3 regions of the Streptomyces vulcanius genome follow, and region 1 is predicted to be linked to each of the others. Evidence: predicted binding sites of a transcription regulator. Region 1 holds the regulator's gene; each other region holds the start of a gene.
What was found. Region 1 encodes HrcA, which represses chaperone genes, less so after heat shock. Its sites were predicted from a motif close to TTNGCACTCNGNNNNNCNGAGTGCNAA; they were not measured.

Region 1 (5,682 bases):
ATGCCTTCCGCACTCCCCGACGGCGAGCCGGTGCCCGACGACGGCGCGCTCCCGGCGTACGCGCTCACCGGCGCCGCCGACCGCCCCCTCGGGTTCTATCTGCACGTCCCCTACTGCGCGACCCGCTGCGGGTACTGCGACTTCAACACCTACACCGCGACCGAGCTGCGCGGCACCGGCGGCGTCCTCGCCTCCCGCGACAACTACGCCGACACCCTGATCGACGAGATCCGCCTCGCCCGGAAGGTCCTCGGCGACGACCCGCGACCCGTCCGTACGGTCTTCGTGGGGGGCGGCACCCCCACCCTGCTGGCCGCCGGCGACCTCGTCCGCATGCTGGCGGCGATCCGCGACGAGTTCGGCCTCGCGGCCGACGCGGAGATCACCACCGAGGCGAACCCGGAGTCGGTGGACCCGGCGTATCTGGCGGCCCTCCGCGCCGGCGGCTTCAACCGCGTCTCCTTCGGCATGCAGAGCGCCCGGCAGCACGTGCTGAAGGTGCTCGACCGCACGCACACCCCCGGCCGCCCGGAGGCGTGCGTGGCGGAGGCGCGGGCCGCGGGCTTCGCACACGTCAACCTCGACCTGATCTACGGCACCCCGGGCGAGTCGGACGACGACTGGCGGGCGTCCCTGGACGCGGCGCTGGGCGCGGGCCCGGACCACATCTCGGCCTACGCCCTGATCGTCGAGGAGGGCACCCAGCTCGCCCGCCGCATCCGCCGGGGCGAGGTCCCCATGACCGACGACGACGTCCACGCGGACCGCTATCTGATCGCCGACGAGGTCATGTCGGCCGCCGGGTACGACTGGTACGAGGTCTCCAACTGGGCCACCTCCGCCGCCGGCCGCTGCCTCCACAACGAGCTGTACTGGCGCGGCGCCGACTGGTGGGGCGCGGGCCCCGGCGCCCACTCCCACGTCGGCGGCGTGCGCTGGTGGAACGTGAAGCACCCGGGGGCGTACGCGGCGGCACTGGCCGCCGGGCGCTCACCGGGCGCGGGGCGTGAGCTCCTGTCGGACGAGGACCGGCGGGTCGAGCGGATCCTGCTGGAGCTGCGGCTGCGGGAGGGGGTGCCGCTGTCGCTGCTGCGGGAGGAGGGGCTGGCGGCTTCCCGGCGGGCGCGGGGGGAGGGGCTGCTGGAGGACGGGCCGTACGACGAGGGCCGCGCCGTGCTCACCCTGCGGGGGCGGCTGCTGGCGGACGCGGTGGTGCGGGACCTGGTGGACTAGGCACCCGGTGCCGGGGCTGGGCGGGGGTTCGTTTCGCTTGCCCGCGCTTGCGGGGTGCCGCCTGCGCCCACCCGTGCCGCCTGGGGGTCCCCCCAGGCCCTTGAGGCACTGGGGGAGGCACGATTGCCCGCAGTTACGCGGGTGCTGTCACGAAGTCGATCAGTTCCTCGACCCTGCCCAGCAGCTCCGGTTCCAGGTCTTTGTAGGAGTTCACCCGTTTCAGGATCGCCTGCCACACCGCCCCGGTGTTCTCCGAGGGCCAGCCCAGGGCCCGGCACACGCCGGTCTTCCAGTCCTGGCCGTGCGGGACGCGCGGCCAGCCGGGGATGCCCAGGGACGACGGCTTCACCGCCTCCCAGATGTCGATGTACGGGTGCCCGACCACCAGGGCGTGCTCACTCGTGACCGACCGCGCGATGCGCCACTCCTTCGTGCCGGGGACCAGGTGGTCCACCAGGACGCCCAGGCGGGCGTCCGGACCGGGGGCGAACTCGGCGACGATCGACGGCAGGTCGTCCACGCCCTCCAGGTACTCCACGACCACGCCCTCGACGCGCAGGTCGTCGCCCCAGACCTTCTCGACCAGCTCGGCGTCGTGCCGGCCCTCGACGTAGATCCGCCCGGCGCGGGCCACACGCGCGCGTGCGCCGGGGACGGCGACCGAACCGGAGGCGGTGCGGGCGGGTCGTACGGGCGGTCCTGAAGTCGGTCTGACGAGGGTCACCACGCGGCCCTCCAGCAGGAAACCCCTCGGCTCCAGCGGGAACACCCGGTGCTTGCCGAAGCGGTCCTCCAGGGTGACCGTGCCCGCCTCGCAGCGGATCACCGCGCCGCAGAAACCGGTGCCGGGCTCCTCCACCACCAGGCCGGGCTCCGCCTCGACCTCGGGGACGGGCTTCGGCTTCTTCCAGGGAGGGGTCAGGTCGGCGGAGTACTGGCGCATTCGGATGACGATAGGAGAAGCGTCCGCCCGGTCAGAGCGACACGCCGAAACGCGTCGCGAGCGCGTCCCGCTGGGCCCGTACGAACGCCGCGTCGACGACCGCTCCGTGGCCGGGGACGTACAGCGCGTCCTCGCCGCCCAGGGCCAGCAGTCGGTCGAGGGCGGCCGGCCAGCGGGAGGGTACGGCGTCCGGGCCGGCCTGGGGTGCGCCGGACTCCTCGACCAGGTCGCCGCAGAAGACCACCGGCGGCGGGCCGGAGACCAGAACCGCCAGGTCGTGCGCCGTGTGGCCGGGGCCGACGTTCGCCAGCCGCACCTGTCGGCCGCCGCCCAGGTCGAGGGGCCACTCGCCGGGGACGAGACGGTGCGGGCGGACCAGGGCGGCCTCGGCCGCCGTCGCCTCCGGCAGACCGTTGCGGACCGCGTCCGCGCGGAGTTCCGCCGTGGACACCGACTCCAGCCCCGCCGCACCGAGGATCACCGCCTCCGGGAACGCCGCGGCGCCGAACACATGGTCGAAGTGGGCATGGGTGAGAGCGAGATGGGTCACACGGCCGCCGGACAGCTCCTCGGCCTGCGCACGTAGCCGCGCGCCCTCCGCCGGGCTCGACCCGGCGTCCACCATCAGCACCGCGTCCGCCCCCACGGCCAGCCCGACCGTGCAGTCCCAGCCGGGCAGCCGCACCCGCCCGACCCCGTCCGCGACCCGCTCCCACCCCAGCTCTTCCCAAGTCACCGTCATACCGCGACGCTAGCTGTACGACCCCACGCGGTTGGTCTACCTTGCCCGGGGTGTACCCCACGGCCGTACACTGGGCCGGGGAACGCTGGCACTCGGAACTGAAGAGTGCCAGGGGAGGCACCCAGGGGACTGGGGGGACGACTTCTGGAGGTGTGCGCGGATGCTGAGCGAACGCAGGCTGCAGGTGCTGCGCGCCATCGTCCAGGACTATGTCGGTACCGAGGAACCCGTGGGGTCGAAGGCCCTCACCGAGCGGCACAACCTCGGTGTCTCCCCGGCGACGGTCCGTAACGACATGGCCGCCCTGGAGGACGAGGGGTTCATCGCCCAGCCGCACACCAGCGCCGGGCGCATCCCCACCGACAAGGGCTACCGGCTGTTCGTCGACAAGCTGGCCGGAGTCAAGCCGATGACCGCGCCCGAGCGGCGCGCCATCCAGAACTTCCTCGACGGCGCCGTCGACCTCGACGACGTGGTGGCGCGGACGGTACGGCTGCTGGCGCAGCTCACACGGCAGGTCGCCGTCGTGCAGTATCCGTCGCTGACCCGGTCCACCGTGCGGCACGTGGAGCTGTTGTCGCTCGCGCCCGCCCGGCTGATGCTCGTGCTGATCACGGACACCGGGCGGGTCGAGCAGCGGCTGGTGGACTGCCCAGCGCCCTTCGGGGAGGCCTCTCTGGCGGATCTACGCGCGCGGCTCAACAGCCGGGTCGCGGGCCGCCGGTTCAGTGATGTGCCGCGTCTGGTGGAGGATCTGCCGGACGCCTTCGAGGCCGAGGACCGCGGCACGGTCTCGACGGTGCTCTCCACCCTCCTGGAGACCCTCGTCGAGGAGAACGAGGAGCGGCTGATGATCGGCGGCACCGCCAATCTGACCCGCTTCGGACATGACTTTCCCCTCACCATCCGGCCCGTCCTGGAGGCCCTGGAGGAGCATGTCGTCCTCCTCAAACTCCTTGGTGAGGCGGGTGATTCGGGCATGACCGTACGCATCGGTCACGAGAACGCCTATGAGGGACTCAACTCCACTTCCGTGGTGTCGGTCGGTTACGGTTCGGGCGGCGAGGCAGTCGCCAAGCTCGGCGTGGTCGGACCGACCCGCATGGATTACCCGGGAACGATGGGAGCGGTACGAGCGGTGGCACGGTACGTCGGACAGATCCTGGCGGAGTCGTAAGTGGCCACGGACTACTACGCCGTTCTCGGCGTGCGCCGCGACGCGTCGCAGGATGAGATCAAGAAGGCGTTCCGTCGGCTCGCACGCGAGCTGCACCCGGACGTCAACCCGGATCCGAAGACCCAGGAGCGGTTCAAGGAGATCAACGCCGCTTACGAGGTGCTGTCGGACCCGCAGAAGAAGCAGGTCTACGACCTCGGCGGCGACCCCCTCTCGCAGGCGGGCGGCGGTGGCGCGGGCGGTTTCGGGGCCGGTGGCTTCGGCAACTTCTCCGACATCATGGACGCGTTCTTCGGTACGGCGTCCCAGCGTGGCCCGCGCTCGCGCACCCGGCGCGGCCAGGACGCGATGATCCGGCTGGAGGTGGACCTGGAAGAGGCTGCCTTCGGCACGACCAAGGACATCCAGGTCGACACCGCGATCGTCTGCACCACCTGCAGTGGCGAGGGCGCGGCGCCGGGCACCTCCGCCCAGACCTGCGACATGTGCCGCGGCCGTGGCGAGGTGTCCCAGGTGACCCGGTCCTTCCTGGGCCAGGTCATGACCTCCCGCCCCTGCCCGCAGTGCCAGGGCTTCGGCACCGTCGTTCCCTCGCCGTGCCCCGAGTGCGCGGGCGACGGCCGGGTCCGTTCCCGCCGCACGCTCACCGTCAAGATCCCGGCGGGTGTCGACAACGGCACGCGGATCCAGCTCGCGGGCGAGGGCGAGGTCGGCCCCGGCGGCGGTCCCGCCGGTGACCTGTACGTCGAGATCCACGAGCTGCCGCACGCGATGTTCCAGCGGCGCGGTGACGACCTGCACTGCACGGTCACCCTCCCGATGACCGCGGCCTCCCTCGGCACCAAGGTGCCGTTGGAGACGCTGGACGGCCTGGAGGAGGTCGACATCCGGCCCGGCACCCAGTCCGGCCAGTCGATCCCGCTGCACGGGCGGGGTGTCACGCATCTGCGCGGCGGCGGGCGCGGCGACCTCATCGTCCACGTCGAGGTCCAGACCCCGAGCAAGCTGGATCCGGAGCAGGAGCGACTGCTGCGCGAGCTGGCGAAACTACGCGGCGAGGAACGGCCCCTGGGCCAGTTCCAGCCGGGTCAGCAGGGGTTGTTCTCGCGGCTGAAGGATGCCTTTAACGGTCGCTGACCGTGAAAACCCTTGTGAGGGCCGGATTCGGACTTGTTCGGAGGACGTGACAACATGCCGTCATGTCCTCCGTGCTGACCGGTCTCTGCCCCCATCCGATCGTGCAGGCGCCCATGGCGGGCGGTGTCTCCGTGCCGCAGCTCGCCGCCGCCGTGTCCGAGGCAGGCGGGCTGGGGTTCCTCGCCGCCGGGTACAAGACGGCCGACGGCATGTACCAGGAGATCAAACAGCTCCGCGGGCTCACGAGCCGTCCCTTCGGCGTGAACCTCTTCCTCCCGCAGCCGGAGTATGCCGAGACCGGCGCCGTCCAGGTCTACGCCGAGCAGCTCGCCGGCGAGGTCTCCTGGTACGAGACCGAGCTCGGCGACCCGGACAGCGGCCGTGACGACGGCTACGACGCCAAGCTCGCCGTCCTCCTCGACGACCCGGTGGCCGTGGCCTCCTTCCACT
Region 2 (5,682 bases), on a different contig from region 1:
ATGAGGTCCTTGGTCTCGGCGAACGGGCCGTCGGTCACGGGCGGGCGGCCCTCGCCGTCGTAGCGGACCCAGGTCCCCTCGGGGGCGAGCGCCTGGCCGTCGACGAACTCGCCGGTCGTCTCCAGCCGGGCCGCGAAGTCGTTCATGTACTGGATGTGGGCCGAGATCTCCTCCGGCGTCCACTTGTCCATGGAGACGTCGTTGACCGCGGCCGGGGCGCCTCGGTAGTGCTTGAGCAGCAGGTACTTGGCCATGGTGGTTCTCCTCGGTGCCGGTGCGACCCCATTGTGGTCGCGTTCACCCCGGGGACGGAGCGGGCCACGGGTTCTCGACATCGCCGGGATTTTTTCTCGAAGAGTTTCTGGAAGGGTTTCTCGCGGAGCCCTTCAACGCCCGAGGGCGGTACCCCCCGCGTCAGCAGGGAGTACCGCCCTCGGTAGGAAACCCGAGCCCGGAAATCAGGCTCAGAAGTCCATGTCACCGCCGGGCATGCCGCCGCCGGCCGGGGCCGCGGCCTTCTCCGGCTTGTCGGCGATGACGGCCTCGGTGGTGAGGAAGAGCGCGGCGATGGACGCGGCGTTCTGCAGGGCAGAGCGCGTGACCTTCGCCGGGTCGATGATGCCTTCCTTGACCAGGTCGACGTACTCACCGGTCGCGGCGTTCAGGCCGTGTCCGGGGGTCAGGTTGCGCACCTTCTCCACCACGACACCGCCTTCGAGGCCGGCGTTGATGGCGATCTGCTTCAGCGGGGCCTCGAGCGCGATGCGCACGGCGTTGGCGCCGGTCGCCTCGTCACCTTCGAGGTCCAGCTTCTCGAAGACGGAGGACGCCTGGATGAGCGCGACGCCGCCACCGGCGACGATGCCCTCCTCGACGGCCGCCTTCGCGTTGCGGACGGCGTCCTCGATGCGGTGCTTGCGCTCCTTGAGCTCCACCTCGGTGGCGGCACCGGCCTTGATGACGGCCACGCCGCCCGCGAGCTTCGCCAGGCGCTCCTGGAGCTTCTCGCGGTCGTAGTCCGAGTCGCTGTTCTCGATCTCGGCGCGGATCTGGTTGACCCGGCCGGCGACCTGGTCCGAGGAGCCGGCACCGTCGACGATGGTGGTCTCGTCCTTGGTGATGACGACCTTGCGGGCCTTGCCCAGGAGGTCCAGGGTCGTGTTCTCGAGCTTGAGACCGACCTCCTCGGAGATGACCTCGCCGCCGGTGAGGATGGCGATGTCGTTCAGCATCGCCTTGCGGCGGTCGCCGAAGCCCGGGGCCTTGACCGCGACGGACTTGAAGGTGCCGCGGATCTTGTTGACGACCAGGGTCGACAGGGCCTCGCCCTCGACGTCCTCGGCGATGATCAGCAGCGGCTTGCCGCCCTGCATGACCTTCTCCAGGAGCGGGAGCAGGTCCTTGACGTTGGCGATCTTGGAGTTCGCGATCAGGATGTACGGGTCGTCGAGGACGGCCTCCATACGCTCCATGTCGGTCGCGAAGTAGGCCGAGATGTAGCCCTTGTCGAAGCGCATGCCCTCGGTGAGCTCGAGCTCCAGACCGAAGGTCTGCGACTCCTCGACGGTGATGACGCCTTCCTTGCCCACCTTGTCCATCGCCTCGGCGATGAGCTCGCCGATCTGGGTGTCGGCGGCGGAGATGGAGGCCGTGGAGGCGATCTGCTCCTTGGTCTCGACATCCTTCGCCTGCTCGAGCAGGGCACCGGAGACAGCCTCGACGGCCTTCTCGATACCGCGCTTGAGGGCCATGGGGTTGGCGCCGGCGGCTACGTTGCGCAGGCCCTCCTTGACCAGGGCCTGGGCGAGGACCGTCGCGGTGGTCGTACCGTCACCGGCGACGTCGTCCGTCTTCTTGGCGACTTCCTTGACCAGCTCGGCGCCGATCTTCTCGTACGGGTCCTCGAGCTCGATCTCCTTGGCGATGGAGACACCATCGTTGGTGATCGTGGGGGCGCCCCACTTCTTCTCGAGGACGACGTTGCGGCCCTTGGGGCCGAGCGTCACCTTCACGGCGTCCGCGAGCTGGTTCATGCCGCGCTCGAGGCCGCGCCGCGCCTCCTCGTCGAACGCGATGATCTTGGCCATGTGAAGTGGTCCCTCCAGGACTGGGGGTGATTCCTTCGGACCGCGCCCGCGCCCGCGACGGACGGCTCGCATGCCCCGTGGTTCCTTGCCCCACCTGGCCTGCGGGCCTCACCGACTCGGTCCTTCTTTGTCACTCTCACCTTCAGAGTGCTAACGCCAATGATTAGCACTCGGCATGGTCGAGTGCAAGCGCCTCTCACAGATGCGAGGCGCCGGGCGACCGGACCCGGGCATGCTGAAGGGCCCGTGCCCCGGGAGGCACGAGCCCTTCGGTGAAGAACAGAAGAACGACGCTGTCAGTCGGCGCGTGCTTCAGCCGGTCGCCAGCCGGACCATGTCCGCCTGCGGCCCCTTCTGGCCCTGCGAGATCTCGAAATCGACCCGCTGACCCTCTTCCAGGGTGCGGTAACCGTCCATCTGGATGGCGCTGTAGTGGACGAAAACATCCGCACCACCGTCGACCGCGATGAAGCCGTACCCCTTCTCCGCGTTGAACCATTTGACGGTGCCCTGAGCCATGCCTAACTCCCCTATTACTGGCCCTTGCACAGATCCACACTTCGCGGATCCGGGTCAGACCTCACCCCCCAGCTGGTTGGGGGCGTGCGCCGGAACGCGTCGACCGCGGCCGAATGTATCTGTCCAACTGCCGTCTGCAACAGGTCAGTCGGACGAGAATTCTGGACGCGCGGGATCCGGAATGTGGCGAGAATTCGCCTGAATTCAGGGCAAGTCGGGCCCCATAAAAGCCACAAATGCCGCGCATGAGACATGCACTTTGGCTACTTCTTGTCGGCTGTAAGGCAGAAATCAAAGGCGCCAGAACCGGGGTGCTGGACCGGGTTCCCCAACTGTACCTCGTTCAACCTCACTGAATTGCCCCCTCCGCTTCTCTCACGGAGGGGGCAATTCGATGAACGCTCGGTAATCACTGTTACCGACGGTTACTACCGGCGGGTAGTAATCCAGGGATCAGCCGCCCGCGACAGCCGGGATGATCGAGACGCCGGCGCCGTCCGGAGTCGCCGTGTCCAGTCCCTGCTCGAAGCGGACGTCGTCGTCGTTGACGTACACGTTGACGAACCGCCGCAGCTTGCCCTGGTCGTCCAGGACCCGGGCGGCGATGCCCGTGTGGTTCTTCTCCAGGTCGGCGATGACCTCGCCGAGGGTCGCGCCCTCGGCCGTCACCTCGGCCGCGCCGCCGGTGTAGGTGCGCAGGATGGTGGGGATGCGGACGTTGACGCTCATGATGCGAGGCCAGCCTCTCGGAAGGAGTCGAGGTTCGGGCGGATCGTCGCGGTGAGGCCGGTACCGGCCACCGCGTCCAGGGTCTTCAGGCCGTCGCCGGTGTTCAGGACGACCGTGGTCTTCGTCGGGTCCAGCAGACCGTTCTCGATCAACTTGCGAGTGACCCCCACGGTTACCCCGCCGGCGGTCTCGGCGAAGATGCCCTCCGTCCGGGCGAGCAGCTTGATCGCGTCGACGATCTGCTCGTCCGTGACGTCCTCCACGGCCCCGCCCGTGCGCCGCGCGATGTCGAGCACGTACGGACCGTCCGCCGGGTTGCCGATGGCCAGGGACTTGGCGATGGTGTTCGGCTTCTGCGGGCGGACCACGTCGTGCCCCGCCTTGTACGCGACGGACACCGGGGAGCACCCCTCCGCCTGCGCGCCGAAGATCTTGTACGGCCGGTCCTCGACCAGCCCGAGCTTGATCAGCTCCTGCAGACCCTTGTCGATCTTCGTGAGCTGGGAGCCGGAGGCGATCGGCACGACCAGCTGGTCCGGGATCCGCCAGCCGAGCTGCTCGCAGATCTCGTACGCCAGGGTCTTGGACCCCTCCGCGTAGTACGGCCGCAGGTTGACGTTGACGAAGCCCCAGCCCTCGCCCGCCGAGTCGCCGATGAGCTCGGAGCAGAAGCGGTTGACGTCGTCGTAGTTGCCCTCGATGCCGACGAGTTCACCGCCGTAGACGGCGGCCATGACGACCTTGCCCTGCTCCAGGTCGTGCGGGATGAACACGCAGGAGCGGAAGCCGGCCCGGGCGGCGGCGGCGCCGACCGCGCCGGCGAGGTTGCCGGTCGAGGAGCACGACAGCGTCGTGAACCCGAACGCGCGGGCGGCCTCGATGGCCTGGGCGACGACCCGGTCCTTGAAGGAGTGGGTCGGGTTGCCGGAGTCGTCCTTCACGAAGAGCTTGCCGGAGTCGACGCCGAGTTCACGGGCGAGGTTGTCGGCCTTGACGAGCTGGGTCCAGCCGGGGTTGATGTTGGGCTTGTCCGCCACGTCCGCCGGGACGGGCAGCAGCGGCGCGTAACGCCAGATGTTCGCGGGTCCCGCCTCGATGCGCTTGCGGAGCTCCTCCGTTTCGTAGGCGGAGAAGTCGTACGCGATCTCAAGGGGGCCGAAACACTCCTCGCAGGCGAAGAGGGGCCCGAGGGGGACGCGGTGCCCGCACTCCCGGCAGCTCAGCGCCGCGGCGGGACCAAGGTCGACGGTCTTCGTGGAGTCGGTTGCAACAGTCTGCGCAGCCATGTGAGGGGAGGCCCTTTCTCCTCATCTTCCTCACGACGCACCTCGCCGTGAGACGGATTTGGCACCTTCCCGAGCCGGGAGCCTCACCACATCTACGTGGTCAGACCGGCTGGAGGGTTGCCGGGGCTTCATCGGGCCGTGTCCCTCTGCCCCTCTGGATGAGCGGTATGAAGTTGTTGATCTCATTGAACGCTGAACGACCCCGGACATGCGATGGTCATCCGCGTTGTTCAAGACTGTAACCGAAGGCCACCACAGTTGAGATAGTCGTCCGAACCGCGAGATGTACACGCGTTGTACCGCGAGATGTGAGGAGCCGCAGACTGTGCTGGAAGAAGCCGAGCGCTGGCTGACGACCCGCTCCTGGTCCCTGACCGACCGCCCGCTGCACCGGATACTCGCCGCCAAGCGCGCCACGGGCCAGTCGGTGTCCGTCGTGCTGCCCGCGCTGAACGAGGAGGAGACGGTCGGTGACATCGTCGCCGTCATCCGTCACGACCTCATGCAGCAGGTACCGCTGGTCGACGAGCTGATCGTCGTCGACTCCGGGTCGACCGACCGTACGGCCGCGGTCGCGGCGGCGGCCGGGGCCCGGGTCGTCCACCGCGACACGATCCTGCCCCGCCTCCCGGCCGTGCCCGGCAAGGGCGAGGTGCTGTGGCGCTCCCTGCTCGTCACGCGCGGGGACATCGTCTGCTTCATCGACGCCGATCTGCGGGAGTTCTCCTCGGACTTCGTCTCGGGCATCGTCGGCCCGCTGCTCACCGACCCGGGCGTGGCCCTCGTCAAGGGCATGTACGACCGTCCGCTCGCCGGCGCGGCGGGCCAGGGCGGCCGGGTCACCGAGCTGATGGCCCGCCCGCTGCTCAACATGCACTGGCCGCAGCTGGCCGGCTTCGTGCAGCCGCTGGGCGGCGAGTACGCGGCCCGCCGCAGCCTGCTGGAGCAGCTGCCGTTCCCGGTCGGGTACGGCGTGGAGCTGGGGATGCTGGTCGACGCGCTGCACCTGGTGGGGCTGAACGCCCTCGCCCAGGTCGACGTCGGTGTGCGCAAGCACCGCC
Region 3 (5,682 bases), on a different contig from region 1:
TGATGAAGGAACTGCGGATCCCCTACACGGCCTTCCTCAGTGACTACGTCGTCAAGGACGACTACGCCTACTTCAGGAAGATGCAGAAGTTCGGCGTGACGCTGAACAACCACACCCTCCACCACCCCTACCTGCCGGCCCTCTCCTACACCCGCCAGAAGCGCGAGATCTGCGGCATGCAGAGGGTGCTGCGCGAGCAGTACGGCAGACGGCCCGCCCTCTTCCGGCCCCCCTTCGGCAACTACGACCGCGACACGCTGGTCGCCGCGAAGACCTGCGGGGTGAAGTACGTCCCACTCTGGAACGAGGAGGTCTTCGTCGACCACTGGGAGTACCGAGAGGGGGACCAGGACCTCCACCCCGGCGACATCGTCCTGAGCCACTTCCGGGGCCGGGGCGAATGGAAGGGCACCATGCCCGACATGGTCCGCCGGTTCCTGAACAAGGTCACGGAGAAGGGATACGCGGTGGCACGCCTGGAGGACTACCTGTGAGGACACGGGCGCCGGCCGCCCTGGCCGCCCTGCTGGCCCTGACGGCCACGACCCTGACCGGCTGCGCCCAGTCCGTCGACCCGATCGAACGCCTGGGCAGGAAGACGGCGGAACGGGTCCATCCGGGGGTTCGCGGGGAGGCCCCCGTTGGCGGCGGCGATCGCGGGGCCGTCGGTGGCGGTGATCGCGGGCCGGATGGCGGGGGCGGGGCTCTCGGTGGCGGTCGCGGAGGGGATGGCGGCGGGGCGGGGAGCGGTGGCGGCAGTGGCGGGGCCGGTGGTGATGGCGGTGGCGGTGGGGCTGGTGGCGGTGGTGGGACTGGCGGCAGCGGGGCGAGCGGCGGTGCCGATGGTGGCGGGGCCAGCGGTGACAAGGCCGGCGGCGGTGGTGGCGGCGGGCGGGAGAGCGGCGGGGTCGGCAGCGGGGCTGTCGGCGGTGGGGTGGGCAGCGGTGGCGATGGCGGCGGGGCAGACGGTGGCAAGGGCGGCCCTGGTGGCAGCGATGGTGGGGCCGGTGGGCGTGGGGCCGGAGCCGGAGCCGGAGCCGGTGCCGGGCGTGGGCCCGGGGGTGCCGGTGTCGGTGCCGGGCGTGGGCCCGGGGGTGCCGGTGTCGGTCTCGGGGGTGCCGGTCTCCCGCCCGTAGTCGATCACATCCCCACCCGCGACCCCGTCGTCTTCCTCACCTACGACGACGGCGCCGAACGCGACCCCCGCTTCATCACCCTGGTCCGCGAACGGCGCCTCCCGGTCACCATGTTTCTCACGGACAGCGTGGTCGGCCCCGGCTACGCCCACTTCGCGCGTCTGCGGTCCGTGGGCGCGACCCTCCAGAACCACACCCTCGACCACGCGGCCCTGCGCGGTCTGCCCTACGCCGGCCAGCGCGCCGAGATCTGCGGCCAGCAGGAGAAGCTGCGGTCCCGCTTCGGCCTGCGCCCCCGTCTGTTCCGCCCGCCCTACGGCACGTACGACACGACCACCCTGCGCGCGGCGGCCGACTGCGGCATCACGGCCCTCGTCCTCTGGCGCGCCGCCATGGGCCCGGCCGACCTCACGTACACCCACGGCGCCCACCGCCTGCGCCCCGGAGACATCATCGCCGTCGACCCGGACGAGACGGCGGGCCCGAGCCTGACGGAACGGACGACGCGCCTGCTGCGGTGGCTCGGCGAACAGGGCCTGAAGGCGGGCCGCCTGGAGGACTACCTCTAGGGGCACCACATCCAGCCCGTCCGGCGTTTGCGGACAAGGCCCGTTCAGGGCCGAAAGCGGGGGCGCGGGGGCGGCAGCCCCCGGTGACGGCCACACCGACACCGGCCACCGAAAACCCGCCACGCCCCGCAGGGATTGGCACTCCGCTTGACCGAGTGCTAATCGCGGTCATAGTCTCGGCTCTGGCACTCGGCAGTTGAGAGTGCCAACACAGCGACGGGCAGGTCCGGCACCCGCGACGACGGATCCACCTGGTCGCCACCTCAGACAGTTAACCCCGTGAGATCTCCGAAGGGGGAGGTCGGATCGTGACGACCGCCAGCACCAAGGTTGCCATCAAGCCGCTCGAGGACCGCATTGTGGTCCAGCCGCTCGACGCCGAGCAGACCACGGCCTCTGGCCTGGTCATCCCGGACACCGCGAAGGAGAAGCCCCAGGAGGGGGCTGTCCTCGCCGTGGGCCCGGGCCGTTTCGAGAACGGCGAGCGCCTGCCGCTCGACGTCCAGGTCGGTGACATCGTCCTGTACAGCAAGTACGGCGGCACCGAGGTGAAGTACAACGGCGAGGAGTACCTCGTCCTCTCGGCTCGCGACGTGCTCGCGATCATCGAGAAGTAATTCACCGGCTTCACCCAGTTTTGCAGTGAACTGCGCTCCTGGCCCCCGCGACTTTGTGAAGCCGGGCGCTGGGAGCGCAGTTCGTTTCTCCCAAGCTTTCGAGAGGGCTGAACCGCTCCCATGGCGAAGATCCTGAAGTTCGACGAGGACGCCCGTCGCGCCCTCGAGCGCGGCGTCAACAAGCTGGCCGACACGGTCAAGGTGACGATCGGCCCCAGGGGCCGCAACGTCGTCATCGACAAGAAGTTCGGCGCCCCGACCATCACCAACGACGGCGTCACCATCGCCCGCGAGGTCGAGCTCGACGACCCGTACGAGAACCTCGGCGCGCAGCTGGTGAAGGAGGTGGCGACCAAGACCAACGACATCGCGGGCGACGGCACCACCACCGCCACGGTCCTGGCCCAGGCGCTCGTCCGCGAGGGCCTGCGCAACGTCGCCGCCGGCGCCTCCCCGGCCGCCCTGAAGAAGGGCATCGACGCCGCGGTGAAGGCCGTCTCCGACGAGCTGCTCGCCTCGGCCCGTCCGATCGACGACAAGGCCGACATCGCGGCCGTCGCCGCGCTGTCCGCCCAGGACCAGCAGGTCGGCGAGCTCATCGCCGAGGCGATGGACAAGGTCGGCAAGGACGGTGTCATCACCGTCGAGGAGTCCAACACCTTCGGTCTGGAGCTGGACTTCACCGAGGGCATGGCCTTCGACAAGGGCTACCTGTCACCGTACTTCGTGACGGACCAGGAGCGCATGGAGGCCGTCCTCGAGGACCCCTACATCCTCATCAACCAGGGCAAGATCTCCTCCATCGCCGACCTGCTGCCGCTGCTGGAGAAGGTCATCCAGACCAACTCCTCGAAGCCGCTGCTGATCATCGCCGAGGACCTCGAGGGCGAGGCGCTCTCCACCCTCGTCGTGAACAAGATCCGCGGCACCTTCAACGCGGTCGCCGTCAAGGCCCCCGGCTTCGGTGACCGCCGCAAGGCGATGCTCCAGGACATGGCGGCGCTGACCGGCGCCGAGGTCATCTCCGAGGAGGTCGGCCTCAAGCTCGACCAGGTCGGCATCGACGTACTCGGCTCCGCCCGCCGCGTCACCGTCACCAAGGACGACACCACGATCGTCGACGGCGCCGGCGACTCCGGGGCCGTCCAGGGCCGCATCGCTCAGATCAAGGCCGAGATCGAGAACACGGACTCCGACTGGGACCGCGAGAAGCTCCAGGAGCGCCTCGCGAAGCTGGCCGGCGGCGTGTGCGTGATCAAGGTCGGCGCCGCCACCGAGGTGGAGCTGAAGGAGAAGAAGCACCGCCTGGAGGACGCCATCTCCGCGACCCGCGCCGCGGTCGAGGAGGGCATCGTCTCCGGTGGTGGCTCCGCGCTGGTCCACGCCGCCAAGGTCCTCGAGGGCAACCTCGACAAGACCGGCGACGAGGCCACCGGTGTCGCGGTCGTCCGCCGCGCCGTCGTGGAGCCGCTGCGCTGGATCGCCGAGAACGCCGGCCTGGAGGGCTACGTCATCACCTCCAAGGTCGCCGAGCTCGACAAGGGCCAGGGCTTCAACGCCGCCACCGGCGAGTACGGCGACCTGGTCAAGGCCGGCGTCATCGACCCGGTCAAGGTCACCCGCTCCGCCCTGGAGAACGCCGCCTCCATCGCCTCCCTCCTCCTGACGACCGAGACCCTCGTCGTCGAGAAGAAGGAAGAGGAAGAGCCGGCCGCCGGCGGCCACAGCCACGGCCACGCCCACTGAGGCACCCCGCTCGAAGAAGCCCCCGCTCCGTGACGACGGAACGGGGGCTTCTCCCTTCGCGGGCGGTATCTGCGGCTCTCAGGTCTCCAGGGTGTCCAGCGCTCCCAGCTGGGCCATCAGGCCGAGGCGGTCGTTCTGCCACCAGCCCTCGGCGATCTTTCCGTGGCCGTCGATACGGAAGACTGTCGTCCCCGTCATGGTGACCTGTCTGCCGGTGGCCGGGAGGCCCATGAACTCGCCGTTGTGCGTGCCGCGCATCGTCCACCGGGTGCACACGCGGTCGTCCTGGGAGATCTGGTCCTCGATGTCGAAGGCGAAGTCGAAGCCGCTCCGCCACATGCCGACCTCCCGCCGCATCGCATCCATGCCGATGGTGTCCTGCTCGTTGGACGGATCGTGGTCGTGGTAGTCCTCGGCGAGCAGCCCGTCGAGCGGGGGCAGCTCACCGCGCATGGCCACCGTCTCGAAGAACCGCCGCGCGGTCGCCGCGGACAGCTTCTCGTCCCGTACGACGTCCAGATCCATGAACGTCGGCATCTCGTCGCACAGGGCCACCAGCTCCCGGAAGACCTTGTCGGTCTCCGGCAGGTTCGAGTTCCGCATCGCCTCCTCGTACGACGGGAACTCCACGATCTCGACGAAGTGCGACGCGTCGGAGCGGTCCTTGCCGACCACCGCGTGCGTCGCCGTCCGCTTTCCTCTGGTCTGTTCGACCCATGTGTCCATCAGCCGGTCCATCTCGTCGAACCGGCTGGTCCTGCAGTCGATGAGCTGTACGAATGTCATGGCGCCGCCTCCGGTCCCCCTGGGTCCGGTGTCTCCCCGTCCATTCTCCCACCGGAGGCCATGACGCCGCCCGCTCACTCACCCCGCACTCACAACGCCCCTACTGCGGGCCGTACTTGCGGCCCGTCCGCGAGGAGATCCCGCCGAGCAGCGACCTCGGCGTCACCTTCACCAGCCCCATCAGCGCCTTGTAACGCGGGTCGGGGATCGACAGCGACTTCCCGCGCGCCAGGTCGTCCAGCGCCGCCGCGACCAGCTTGTCCGCGTCCAGCCACATCCAGCCGGGGATGTTGTCCGTGCCCATCCCGGCCCGCTCGTGGAACTCGGTACGCACGAAGCCCGGGCACAGCGCCATCAGCCGCACCCCGCTGCCCGCCAGATCCCTCGCCGCACCCTGCGTGAACTGCACGACCCACGCCTTGGACGCCCCGTACGTCCCGCGCGGTACGAAGGCCGCCACCGACGCGACATTGACGACCCCGCCCCGCCCCCGCTCCCGCATCGCCTCCGCCGCGGCCGACGTCAGCCGCAGCACCGCCTCGCAGTGCACCTTGAGCATCTTCAGCTCGTCGGCCATCGACACGTCGAGATAGCGGCCCTTGTTGCCGAAGCCCGCGTTGTTGATCAGCAGGTCGACGGGGTTCTTGCGGTTGCCGAGCCGGGCTGCCACCGCCTCGATGCCGGTGTCCTCGGCCAGGTCGGCGGTGAGCACCTCCGCCTCGATGCCGTGCCGGTCGTGCAACTCGGTCGCCTGTTCGCGCAGCCGCTTGGTGTCCCGTGCCACGAGGACGAGATCATGCCCGTCCGCCGCGAGTCTGCGCGCGAACG

Region 2: a site for HrcA is predicted at 2,251-2,277, ahead of groL (chaperonin GroEL). Genes of this name have one in related genera too.
Region 3: a site for HrcA is predicted at 1,841-1,867, ahead of groES (co-chaperone GroES). Genes of this name have one in related genera too.

What each region holds. Positions count from the first base shown of each region.
Region 1 covers NZ_JBHSFK010000019.1:171,243-176,924, forward strand. Annotated here, with positions in the region: gene hemW (radical SAM family heme chaperone HemW) at 1-1,233, shown strand; gene ACFPIH_RS27985 (DUF3097 domain-containing protein) at 1,367-2,176, opposite strand; gene ACFPIH_RS27990 (MBL fold metallo-hydrolase) at 2,208-2,918, opposite strand; gene hrcA (heat-inducible transcriptional repressor HrcA) at 3,079-4,095, shown strand; gene dnaJ (molecular chaperone DnaJ) at 4,096-5,232, shown strand; gene ACFPIH_RS28005 (nitronate monooxygenase) at 5,295-5,682, shown strand, end outside.
Region 2 covers NZ_JBHSFK010000038.1:67,704-73,385, forward strand. Annotated here, with positions in the region: gene ACFPIH_RS41735 (YciI family protein) at 1-254, opposite strand, end outside; gene groL (chaperonin GroEL) at 465-2,087, opposite strand; gene ACFPIH_RS41745 (cold-shock protein) at 2,400-2,606, opposite strand; gene ACFPIH_RS41750 (MoaD/ThiS family protein) at 3,060-3,335, opposite strand; gene thrC (threonine synthase) at 3,332-4,621, opposite strand; SAM riboswitch class I at 4,640-4,786, opposite strand; gene ACFPIH_RS41760 (glucosyl-3-phosphoglycerate synthase) at 4,947-5,682, shown strand, end outside.
Region 3 covers NZ_JBHSFK010000018.1:148,704-154,385, forward strand. Annotated here, with positions in the region: gene ACFPIH_RS26990 (polysaccharide deacetylase family protein) at 1-494, shown strand, start outside; gene ACFPIH_RS26995 (polysaccharide deacetylase family protein) at 935-1,705, shown strand; gene groES (co-chaperone GroES) at 2,014-2,322, shown strand; gene groL (chaperonin GroEL) at 2,443-4,068, shown strand; gene ACFPIH_RS27010 (ester cyclase) at 4,147-4,854, opposite strand; gene ACFPIH_RS27015 (SDR family NAD(P)-dependent oxidoreductase) at 4,955-5,682, opposite strand, start outside.